One region of the Paenibacillus sp. CH40 genome, then DNA from elsewhere that is predicted to be linked to it. Evidence: predicted binding sites of a transcription regulator. Region 1 holds the regulator's gene; each other region holds the start of a gene.
The links. The regulator Rex, encoded in region 1, represses fermentation and respiration genes when NADH is low (regulators of the CRP and FNR family bind a similar motif). The targets are predictions, from matches to a motif close to TTGTGAAATATTTCACAA.
Positions count from the first base shown of each region.

Region 2: the regulator Rex is predicted to act here: its motif matches at 1,844-1,861, upstream of adhE (bifunctional acetaldehyde-CoA/alcohol dehydrogenase).
Region 3: the regulator Rex is predicted to act here: its motif matches at 1,643-1,660, upstream of NLX73_RS19470 (cytochrome ubiquinol oxidase subunit I).

Region 1 covers NZ_JANAVQ010000001.1:975,013-979,305, reverse strand. The annotation lists gene NLX73_RS04255 (cell wall elongation regulator TseB-like domain-containing protein) at 62-586, opposite strand; gene NLX73_RS04250 (amidohydrolase) at 624-1,925, opposite strand; gene NLX73_RS04245 (redox-sensing transcriptional repressor Rex) at 1,912-2,565, opposite strand; gene dinG (ATP-dependent DNA helicase DinG) at 2,610-4,293, opposite strand, start outside.
Region 2 covers NZ_JANAVQ010000001.1:815,689-819,981, reverse strand. The annotation lists gene adhE (bifunctional acetaldehyde-CoA/alcohol dehydrogenase) at 1-1,768, opposite strand, end outside; gene NLX73_RS03420 (Crp/Fnr family transcriptional regulator) at 2,027-2,743, shown strand; gene NLX73_RS03415 (DODA-type extradiol aromatic ring-opening family dioxygenase) at 2,883-3,650, opposite strand.
Region 3 covers NZ_JANAVQ010000007.1:131,961-136,253, forward strand. The annotation lists gene NLX73_RS19465 (response regulator transcription factor) at 1-1,328, shown strand, start outside; gene NLX73_RS19470 (cytochrome ubiquinol oxidase subunit I) at 1,731-3,137, shown strand; gene cydB (cytochrome d ubiquinol oxidase subunit II) at 3,124-4,137, shown strand; gene cydD (thiol reductant ABC exporter subunit CydD) at 4,137-4,293, shown strand, end outside.

The DNA of each region.
Region 1 (4,293 bases):
TTTCTTGAGTTTTCAATTATTTACTAGTCATTCATTCCACATCTGCTAATCCTCAACCAGCTCAGTTATTGGGCAAAGTATATTTTACACCCGTCGCTACCCCATCTGAGAAACGATAAAAGGTGTAGTAATGATGACTTCCATCATCGTAAAACAACTGCCACACATATTCGCCATTGAACACACTCGGCTGAAGCCTTACAATTTTTGCACCTGGAAGCTGCTGCTGAATTATTGCCGTCATTTTTTGCTCATCGACTCCATTCTTCAGCAGTTCGGTGTGAACACCGCTATTATCTGCGGCAGGTACGTTAGGTTGTCCTTCCACTTTTTGAAAAGGAACCCACACCATTATATTTTCATTCTGTGCATTTTTCCCTTGAACCACCCAATATACCTGATCCCACACAGACTTCCATGTTTGAGTCGTGCTAACCAGACCACCTGATTGCTTGGCCTTAATGATAGCGGCATTTTTCTCAGCCACCTGGTCTTGAGTAACATAGGAATAATACCAGAAAATGCTGACCAGGATCAGTATTACGGCCAAAATGGCGACCGCTATCCACTTTTTCTTATTTTTCAAACCCGTGCTTCCTCTCTAAGGGGATGTGACACCTGAATTAGCGCGACAGCAGCCCCTCAAAGGCGGCTTGTGCCTCATGTTTGATGCGTTCCTCGTCCATAGTCAGGCATTCGCCGTTTTTCACAACCTGACGACCGTCTACCCATACGTGAACCACGTCTTTGGCGCTTGCTGAGTATACCGCATGTGAAATAAGATCTGTACGCGGCAAGAAATGTGCCTGATTCAGATCCAGCGCGATAAAGTCAGCCTTGTTGCCTGCTGCCAACGCTCCTACTTCTTTTAAACCAATTGACTTTGCACCGTATTCTGTTGCCAGACGCAGCGCTTCACTTGCAGGAACTGCCGTAGGGTCACCAGATACACCCTTGTGAATAAGTGCTGCCAGACGCATTTCCTCGAACATATCCAGGTTATTATTACTGGCAGGACCATCCGTTCCGAGAGAAACGGTAACCCCTGCACGCAGCAATTCAGGCACTCTTGCCACACCACTTGCCAGCTTCAAGTTGCTACCTGGGTTGTGCGAAACCGCTACACCACGTTCAGCCAGTAAAGCTATTTCTTCATCGTTTAAATGAACGCCATGGGCAACAAGCGAAGGACGGGAGAAAAAGCCAAGCTTATCCAAGTGTGCAACTGGACGCAAACCGTAGTCTCGTACGTTTTGCTCCACTTCGGCGATCGTCTCAGACATGTGCGTATGCAGCGGCAAATCCAGATCATGCGCAGCTTGTACGAATTTTTCAATAAACGCAGGTGGACAGGTGTATGGCGCATGCGGTGACATCATCGTTGTAATACGCCCGTCTGCTTTACCATGCCAGTTACGCGCAAAAGTCACGGCCTCAGCCAGCTTGATTCGCTGTTCTTCCTCCGAACATAGTCCAATTGCTCCACGCATCAGACTTGCACGAATACCTGACTCTTCAGCTACACGAGCCACCTCATCCATATGATCGTACATGTCCAGGAAGGTCGTTGTACCACCTTTCAGCATTTCCAGCACAGACAATGACGTACCCCAGTACACGTCCGTAGATGTAAACTTGGCTTCCATAGGCCACATTTTTTCCTGAAGCCATACTTGAAGTGCCAAGTCATCTCCATGCCCACGCAGCAGAGACATCGCCGCATGACCATGAGTATTAATCAGACCAGGTAAAAACAAAAGCCCCTTACCATCGATCGCTTCCGTCTCTTCCTCACCCGAAGGCAAAGTCTCGCCAATGTAAGTAATGCGGCTATCTTCCACAATCATAAAACCATGGATTACCCCAGCTTCTGGTCCATTTACGGCAAAAGAGCCGTTTTTAATCATCCATTTATTCACTGTCATATTGTGTTTCTTCCTTTCCGTCCTCCAAATAATAAGCGAGGCTAAGCAAATCAGTTGTAAAGTCTGTGGCATGAATCCGAATGTTAGCCGGTGCTTTGAGAGTAGTCGGTGCAAAGTTCAGGATCGCTCCAATTCCACTCTCAATAAGCCTGTCAGCCACGTGCTGTGCTTCAAAATCAGGTACGGTAATAATCCCGATTCGAATGTTTTTTTCTTTCACAGTCGTTTCCAGTTCATCCATCGGTTGCACGACCAATGTATTGATCTTGGTCCCTACCTTATCCGGAAACGCATCAAATACCGCTACAATCTTCATATTGTCTTTTAAATAAGCGTTATAATTCGAAAGGGCTTGCCCCAGATTACCCGCTCCGACCAATACTACATTAATTTGCTGATCGATTTTCAGGATATGGCGTATTTTCTCAATTAGATAAGAAACATCATAACCGATACCCTTCCGACCAAAATCTCCAAAATAGGCGAGATCTTTACGGATTTGGGCCGGGTTCAAATCTAGCCTCTGTCCCAACTCTTGAGAAGAGACCGTAGCCACCTCCCGTTTGTGAAGTGCATTCAGATAACGTAAATATACGGGTAACCTCCGTACGACAGCCTCTGAAATTTTATCTGATTTCATACTTGCTCCCCCTAATTGTAACGAACATACTTAGTGTCCGTCCGTTATGCCTCGGTCTCCGGGGCGGATTGGAGCCATTCGGCGATGCGGGGCACCATTTGCTCCGATGGCATATGCTCCATTTTTGGTCCCGGTAACGAGTACAAAAAGTGCTTTCCGTAATAGGATTCGATCACACGCGTATCGTAAACGATAACGACCCCGTGGTCGCTCGCTGTACGAACCAACCGACCAAATCCCTGTTTGAAGCGAATGACCGCTTGTGGTACAGACAGCTTCATAAATGGATTCTTCTTCTGCTGCTGGAGCAGCTCGCTTTTTGCCTCCAGCAACGGGTGATTCGGCGGTTGAAATGGCAAGCGAACAATGGCTAGACAAGTCAGAGCCTTCCCCGGAATATCGACGCCTTCCCAGAAGCTGCTGGTTCCCAGCAATACAGAAGCTTTGGCTTCCTGAAAACGGCGGGTTAGCTTGCTGCGACTCCCACTGTCCACACCTTGTCCCAGCACAGTAATTTCGCTGGATGCTAAGGCCTCTTTGAGCGGCTCATACACTTGCCGGAGCATCCGGTAGGAAGTAAACAGAACGAGCATTCTCCCCCGCGTCGCCTGAGCAGTCGCTCCTAGAGAGCTAACGAGCATATCTACAAAGTGTGCATCTCCTACACTGCCCTTCACGCTTGGGAAATCCCGTGGAATGACCAGCAACACCTGATCCCTGTAATTAAACGGTGACGGGAGCTGCGAAGTCATCAGCCGCTCTTGATCTGCGGCTTCCTGCAAGCCGAGCTGATCGATCATGTACTGAAACGACTTATCTACCGATAAGGTAGCAGACGTCAGAATAATGCTTCTTTTTTTGTCAAAAAACATTTCTTTCAACTGGCGGCTCACATCGACAGGCACCGCATAAAATTGTAATGATTTACTGCGGAATTGCCCACTCGCTTCGAGCCAGTATACGGTTGTTTCATCATCGAGTCGCATAAAAAAGCGCAAATTTTCTCGAATCCCCGCCAGATCCTTGAGCAGACCCGTGATATCTGTAATAAGGCTATCCGCCGCATAATCGTCATGCTCTTCCTTGACGTCCAGCATCAGCTTGTCGCCCTTGCGCAAAATTTCACTCATCGTTACATATAGCTGATTTTCCAAAGCCCCCGCCTGATCCCACTTTGCAGGCTTGGCTGAAGGTTTGAGACGGGAAGAAAACTGTCCTGTTTCACCCGGTGTCGCATCGCTTCGCTCTGGCAACATGCCAAACAGCTTGTCGCTTAGCAGGTCCCAAGTTTCCTTAACCTCTAACACGAGCGGATACATCTGATCGATGGTTGAGGCCCAATCTGTCGACTTCTCGTGCCCCGATTTCGCCAACTGTTGACGAAGTGAAGGCAGTTGTCCATTCTTGCTGTCTTTGAACAGTCGCGTCAGTGTATGCACGAGTGTGAAATATTTCATATGCATACCTAGGTGCTTACCAGCTACTTCCTCCAGGTGATGGGCTTCATCAATCACCAGATGTTCATAGCTTGGCAACAACTGGTGACTAGCTTTGACGTCTGTAAACAACTTAGAGTGATTCGTAATAACAACATCCGCTATCCCTGCTTCATGGCGTGCACGATGATAATAGCATTTGCGGAACCATGGGCAAGAACGACCAAGACAGGACTCTGAATCACTCGCCACCGTTTCCCAGAAATCTCCACCACGGTTGCTCAGATTCAGT
Region 2 (4,293 bases), 160 kb from region 1:
GATACTTGTAAATCCGTTTACGGATATCCATGAATTTTTGTTTTAAGTTATTGAAATCAGTATCTGGATATTCATAGAACATCCACATGCCTTTAGCCGCATCCATTGGCGAACCGCCGCCCAGTGCGATGATGCAATCCGGTTGGAAACGTCTCATCATTTCAGTACCACGTTCTACCGTAACTGTCGATGGATCTGGCTCTACTTCAGAGAACACTTCGATAGCTACTGGTGTTTGGCGTTGATGCAGATAATGAATAACACGATCTACATATCCCAGTTGTACCATCATAGGGTCCGTGATAATGGCTACACGTGTGATATCAGGCATTTTAGCAAGATACTGTGTCGAATTTTTCTCAAAATAGATTTTGGAAGGTACTTTGAACCATTGCATATTCACCGTCCGTTTCGCCACCCTTTTCACATTAATCAAATTGACTGCCGATACGTTTGACGAAGTCGAGTTACGACCGTACGAACCGCAACCGAGTGTCAACGAAGGAAGGTTGGTGTTGTAAATGTCGCCAATCGCACCATGTGTGGAAGGTGCATTTACAATGATACGTCCTGTTTGCAGACGGTTTGCGAAGCGAGCGATAACGTCCTCATCGTTCGAATGAATAGCGGACGAGTGGCCCATGCCCCCGAATTCCACGACTTCAGCAGCGCGTTGAATACCTTGTTCTGCATTTTTTACTTTATAGCAAGCCAATACAGGACTCAATTTTTCCGCAGACAATGGGAATTTTGTTCCTACCCCTTCAATCTCAGCGACCAAAATTTTAGTTCCTGCTGGTACTGTGATACCACTCATTTCAGCAATTTTCACAGCAGACTGCCCGACGATAGCTGGGTTCACTGCACATTTCTCGACATTCATAGCTCCTTGAGTGAGCTTAGCTGCTTCTTCTTTATTTACAAAATAGCAGCCGTTAGCGATCATCAATTTTTTCACTTGTTCGAAGATTGGCTCTTCGATAATAACCGCTTGCTCGGAAGCACAAATCATACCGTTGTCGAAAGATTTAGAGAGGATGAGATCGTTCACAGCCTGCTTGATGTCTGCTGTTTTTTCAATAAAGCAAGGCACGTTACCTGGGCCTACACCCAGAGCAGGTTTACCGCAGCTATATGCCGCCTTAACCATGCCTGATCCACCAGTTGCCAAAATCAGCGCCACATCAGGGTGGTTCATCAGTACATTGGTCTTATCCATCGAAGGTGCTTCAATCCATTGAATACAATCAGCTGGAGCACCATGTTTAACAGCTGCTTCGAGCAAGACGCGGGCTGCTTCCGCACTACACGATTGAGCAGATGGATGGAAACCGAAAATGATTGGGTTACGTGTTTTAATGGCAATCAACGCTTTGAACATCGTAGTCGAAGTCGGGTTTGTCACTGGAGTGATCCCCATGATAATTCCGACTGGCTCTGCTATCTTTTGAAAACTGTCAAAATCATTGTCCTCAATGACACCGACGGTTTTTTCATTTTTGATACTATGATAGACATATTCTGTTGCAAACATGTTTTTGGTGATTTTGTCCTCGTACACACCGCGTCCTGTTTCTTCAACAGCCATCTTCGCCAGGTACATGTGTTTATCCATCCCTGCGAGTGCCATAGCTTGTACGATTTCGTCAATCTGTTCCTGATTCATACTCATGAAAGCTTGCTGTGCCCGGTTCCCCCGGTCAATCAGCGTTTGAATATACTGCTCTGCGCTTTGCTCTTTTTGGATAACCTCGTTTTTAACAGCCATTTCCCTCATCCTCCTGTTATCTCGTGTACTATCTCTTGTTCACGCACTGATCGTAACACAGCTTTTCAAGATATATTGTGATTTTTTTCACAATCTATTTAAAATTTTATTTTATGAAGTGAATTAAATCACAAAGTTTGGAATTCTGCCACTTTTACCCCCTCTTCTTGCCCCAAAAACGCATTGCGCAGGTATATAATGAATTTGAATTGATCAAGTTGCAGATAAAAAACATAGGATACAAAGGGGAAATGGACGATGAGAAACCCTACAAATGTAATGGAAGCCCGCGGCAACACCTGTTGCTTCTCGGAGGCCAGCTTCAACCGGTTGCAAGTGATGATGAAAGATCGAGTTATGCCTGAAAGCTCGCATCTGTTCTGGGAAGGAGATACAGCGGATAAGCTGTTTTATATTAAGCGCGGACGCGTGAAAGTAACCAAAACAACGGATGAAGGTAAGGAACTTATTCTATATATGTATCAAAGCGGCGATCTTGTTGGTCAAGCCGATCCATTTTTCGGTACTAAGCATTCCTTTTCTGCTGAGGTTCTGGAAGACAGTGATATTGGCGTAATCGATCATACAGATCTGGAGCTGCTTATTTGCCAGCATTGTGATTTTGCGATTGACTTTATGAAATGGATGGGTTCGCATCACCGCATTACTCAGACTAAGTTCCGCGATTTGATGATGTACGGCAAGCCAGGTGCTTTATGTTCAACACTCATCCGTTTATGCAATACCTATGGTGAGCCTCATGGCGAACATATCCTGATTCATAAGAAAATTACTCATACTGACTTATCTAATATGATCGGTGCGACTCGGGAAAGCGTAAACCGGATGCTTAGTGATCTACGTAAGAAAAATGCAGTAGAATACGATAACGGCATGATTGTTGTCAAGGATTTGGAAATGCTGCAAGGCGTATGTCATTGTGAATTGTGCCCTCGTGAGATTTGCCGGATATAATAAATCGTTATTTATGTAAAAGGGAGTGTTATAAGCCATTATAGCTTATAACACTCCCTAATTTATTTCCACTTCCCTACTTATACAGGAGCAGTAGCGAAGCATTTTAACAATAGTCCTTCTTCTGGCAACACACTTTTTAAAACTGTAAGCATAGATAACTTAAATTCCCCATCTCATAGCTTCTATGGATGACCTTGGCTTTGTTTGCAGGATTTCCACTCCCCATCGCAATAAACAACGGTACAAAGTGCTCTGCTCTTGGTACGGCCTGACGAGCATACGGTGCTTCACTTTCATAGTGATCCAAAGCCTCTATATCTCTACTTTGCACTTTTTCAATAATCCAATTATCAAAATCTATAGCCCAAGGTTCTGTTTTCGTTTCCCCCCATTTGACGATACGCAGATTATGAACAGTCACGCCACTGCCAATGACCAGAATATCCTGTTCTCCCAGTCCACGTAGCACTTCACCAATGACATATTGTGCTTTGGGCGAGAGATATGGATTTACAGAGATCTGAACTACCGGAATGTCTGCCTCAGGATACATACGATGCAACAATGTCCAGGATCCATGATCCAGTCCCCTCACCCGATCACTTTGTACGTCAATACCCTTTTGTTCATATAATTTTCTCAGCTTATTTGCCAGTTCGACAGAGCCATGTGCTGGATATTTCACCGCGTACAGTTCCGGTGGGAAACCACCAAAATCATAAATGGTATCGTACACGTCATCCATCGAACTGATCGTCAACGTTTGCGCTTCCCAATGAGCAGTAAAGATAACAACCGCTTTAGGACGAATGCTTTTTCCCAGTTGCTCTAAAAATGAAGTATAGTCCGTCTGTTCAATAGCAAGCATCGGTGAGCCGTGGGCCAAAAATAAAGATGGCATCATATAAATATCCCCTTGTCATCAATAATTTATTTTATTCATTAAGTAACTTTATGTAAGTAATAGTACATAAGTAACAGAGTTATGTCAACACAGACTCCAACATACACTTAGATCAGTGATTCCATAAATAAAGATTGATATAGGTATAAGGTCATAGTAATATGTAACTAATAAATTTTAAAATTTCACTACACTTCGATACAAAGGACTGGTTTCTATGGAGATACATACTTCTAATTGCCCAAAATGTGGTTCCGTTTTTCGTCAGAACCTTAGAAACCTGTGTAGTACTTGTATTCAGGAAGAAAATATATTCTTAGACCGCTGTTCTAACTATCTATGGAAGCATCCTTCTACTCATACCCGCCAGCTCAGTGATGTAACCGGCACACCTATAGAATTACTCATAGACTGGGTAAGAGCAGGCAAGTTTCCCTCCACATACAGTCAGCTTGATTATCCTTGTGAGTCCTGCCGTTCCCCTATTTATGCAGGAAGACTTTGCCATTCCTGTCTGGGTACATTCCGTTCGGCCGCGCTGGATATTCAAACCCGTGTGCCCCGCCGTGCAACAGCAGCATTATTCTCAGTTGCAGGGCGCGTCAAAGGCTATTAAACCGTGCTACCTATGCACATCATTTCT
Region 3 (4,293 bases), on a different contig from region 1:
AAGAAATGACGACAGAGTTGAAACGGGTATGGCAAAACATTGAGGACGAGAAAGAAGACGGTAAATGGGGAAGTACGCCTTCCCATGAGCGTAATTGGATCGAAGCATTATTGTTTCCGGTTCATCGAGAGCATGCTCGTAATGCCGTAGAAGGCAGCGATTCTCTGCACAAAGCATCCGAGCAAGCTGAACATCAAAGCGGTAACGGAAAACATGGACAACAGCCCGCGTTACCAGCGTTGGACTGGAGTAGCTATCAGGTTATTCTGCTGGATTTACGTATTCCTGACTGGGATCGGCAAGCTCGGCAGTCGGCAGCAAAGCAGCGGCTAACAGAATTGTGCCATGAGCAGGGCAGAGGTATCGTGTTTGAGGCTGGAATATATATGGGTCTTTTGCTTCCCGCCACGTTAAAAACGGAGAAAGATGCTGTTCAGTTACTGGCTACTTGGCGACAGGAGCTAAAGCCGTGGGCAACGGAAATTTATGTGGCTGCCGGTGATCCTGTATCCATTCTTAACGACATTCCCAGATCTTTTGAGCAGGCACTACGATTGTTAGAACGTACGTTTTTGTTCCGGGCAGAAAGAGTCATGCTTTCCGGAGACCTATACGAATTGGAGACAGTTGAGTCTGAAATGAGTGGAGCGTCTGATCGTGCTACAAATGATCCCCTACGTTATGCGGAAAAGCTGTACTATGCGCTAGATATGGCTAATAGTGAAGCTGCAACCCGTGTCATTAAGGAAATGGAAGACCAATTTCCACGGATTTATCGCACAGAATCTGCAATCAAGGCGGCGTTCGCCCAAACATTCACACTGGCGTTGAACAAGTATGCAGCCGGACAGGATCACAGCCGAACCGTGCTGGAGGAGCACTCCAGCTTTATAACCGATGTATATGCTTATTCCACATTGGGCGAGCTGGTGGATCACTCGCTGGAGCATGTGTTGCAATGGATTGGCCAGACTGAATCTGGTGGCAAGGGCATCATCATGAAACAAATGATTGACTTTATACATAGTCATTATGATGAAAATTTGCGACTGGAGTTACTGGCAGATATGTTCAATTACAATAGTGGCTATTTGGGCAAACTGTTCAAAAGTCATACTGGCGAGGCCTTTAATGCCTACCTGGATAAGGTGAGGATTGAGCGAGCAAGGGAATTGCTTGCACAAGGAATTAAGGTACACCAGGTGGCGGAACGCGTGGGATATGCGAATGCAGATTATTTTCATAGTAAGTTTAAAAAGTATGCTGGAATGTCACCTTCCTCCTACCGTAATCGGGTTCAAAAGAACGGAGGAACAGATGGCTGTTGATAGATTCCTAGGTTTACGCTATGAAGTCTCTCTTGCAGATGTCGGAGGTATAACCTTCGAACGAAGAGAGGCTCTTTTTTATGGTGAAAAAATGGATAGATCAATCGAAAATGTCACATTTATTATGGAGTTTAGGGCGTTTTCATCAAATCGACACCATTATGACACAGCTTCGACACGATGTTCACATTTTCGATTCTATTTCATTTAAATTTATTCTATATAATGGGGATAATCTGAAGCCGGATCATGACAGCCATGGTGAAGGTACGGAGTGAGTCATTTTCTAAAAAGTGACCGCTGCATATGTAAGAATGTGAATACTATCACAAATGTAGAAAACTTCAGATTATAATACTATAAATCATTGTTAAGAGAAGTGCAGGGGGAGGGAGCAACATCATGGACGTATTGGATTTGGCACGGTTGCAGTTTGCAACCACAACGATTCTTCACTTTGTTTATGTGCCGATCTCTATTGGATTGTCGTTATTGGTGGCAATTATGGAGACTATGTATGTTATCAAGAAAAATGACTTGTACAAAAAAATGGCTCAATTCTGGGGAACGTTTCTGCTGATTAACTTTGCACTGGGCGTAGTCACCGGGATTTTGCAAGAATTCCAGTTCGGGATGAACTGGTCGGACTTTTCCCGTTTTGTCGGTGATGTATTCGGTACGCCGCTGGCGATTGAAGCATTGCTTGCATTTTTTCTAGAATCGACGTTTATCGGATTATGGGTATTCGGTTGGGAAAGATTGTCCAAAACGGTCCATTTAATCTGTATGTGGTTGGTATCTATCGGTACGATGTTATCGGCATTGTGGATTCTAGCTGCTAATTCATTCATGCAGCGTCCCGTAGGATATGAGATTCAAAATGGACGTGCAGAAATGAAAGATTTTGCCGCTCTGCTAACGAACGAACAACTGCTATGGGAATTTCCGCATACGCTGTTTGCTGCTTTTGCGACAGGAGCATTTCTGATCGCGGGTATCAGTGCATGGAAGCTGATGCAAAAAAAGAATATGGACTTTTTTAAACCTTCTTTCAAATTGAGCATTATTGTTGCCTTAATCAGCGCCATAGCTATTCCTTTGTTTGGTCATGGTCAGGCTCAATATTTAGTGAAAACACAACCGATGAAGATGGCTGCCAGTGAGGGCTTATGGGAGAACAGCGGTGACCCCGCTCCTTGGACAGTTATCGCATGGATTGATCCTGGAAAAAAGGAAAATACCTTTGAGATTAAAGTTCCTTTTGCTTTGAGTTTTCTATCCTATAGTAAATTTACCGGCTCTGTGCCTGGTATGAATGAGCTTCAGGCAGAATATGAGAAAACCTATGGTCCGGGAGATTATATCCCGCCAGTAAGAACCACGTTCTGGAGCTTCCGCATTATGATTGCGGCGGGATGTGGCATGATTGCACTCGCTTTATACGGAGCTTACCTGACGTTCCGTAAAAAGTTGGAAGGTTCACATCGCTGGTTCTTCCGTCTTATGATATGGGGGATATCCCTTCCATTCATTGGGAATACTTCAGGTTGGATCATGACTGAAATAGGTCGCCAACCGTGGACTGTATTTGGTTTACTTCAAACGAAAGATTCTGTTTCGCCTACTGTTGTGGCTGGAGAAGTGTTGTTCTCGTTCATCTCATTTACCACATTGTATTTAATTTTAACAGGTGTGCTGGCGTTTCTGTTTTACCGTACGGCTCGCAAAGGTCCAGATATTGAGCCGCATCAACAAACGGTAATTCATGATCCTTTTGCTCAAGGGGGTGACACCATTGTCGCTAAATGATTTATGGTTCCTATTGATTGCTGTGCTGTTTACTGGCTTCTTTTTTCTGGAAGGCTTTGATTTTGGCGTAGGAATGGCCACAGGATTGGTGCCGCGTAATGACCAACAAAAACGTTTGATGATCAATACGATTGGTCCATTCTGGGATGCCAACGAAGTGTGGCTGATTACAGCAGCAGGTGCGATGTTTGCCGCATTCCCGCATTTTTATGCAACCATGTTCAGCGGATATTATCTGGTATTTGTCTTTATTTTGCTAGGTTTGATCTTGCGTGGAGTTTCTTTTGAGTTCCGCGGCAAGGCTGAAGGGAAATGGTGGACTGGAACGTGGGATGCCTGCATTCTGATTGGCAGCTTTCTACCGCCGATGCTGTTCGGTATGGCTTTTGCGGCTTTGGTGAAAGGTGTACCTATTCAACAAAACATGGATTTGAAAGCTGGATTTTCCGATGTATTCAATGGATACACCGTATGGATTGGACTGACAGTGGTCGGAATGTGTCTAATGCACGGACTGACGTTTATTTCCCTGCGGACGATTGGAGAAGTACGGGATCGCGCTCGTGTGATCGCGTCCAAGTTTCTTCCGGTATTGGGCATTTTACTCGCGGGCATGGTGGTATGGACTTATTTTGCAACGGATTTATTTGCACGTCGCGGTCCCTTTATGTATGCTGCGGTTGCGGTGGGAATTGTCGCCTATGTGCTGACATGGTACTTCCTGAAGCAGCGCCGTGAAGGATGGGCCTTCGGGATGACAGGTGCAGTGATTTTACTGACCTTCGTTTCGTTATTCGTCGGTTTGTTCCCAAGATTTATGGTGAGCTCGATTAACAGTGCTTTTGATTTAACGATTTATAATGCAAGCTCCAGTCATTACACACTGAAAGCCATGACGATTGTTGCAGCAACGCTTTTACCCTTTGTGTTGGCTTATCAGGCATGGAGCTATTTTGTTTTCCATAAGCGTCTCAGTGAGAAGGATCATTTGGAATACTAATGGATAAGGCATGGTTTGAATTAAAGGGCATTCGGCCAGTGATGCTGCTACTGGCTGCCCTTTCCCTGCTCCAGGGGGCCGCAGTGATTGCACAAGCAGTCTACTTGGCAAAGGCTATTACGATTTTATTTGATAAAAATCCGCTGGTGATGGTTT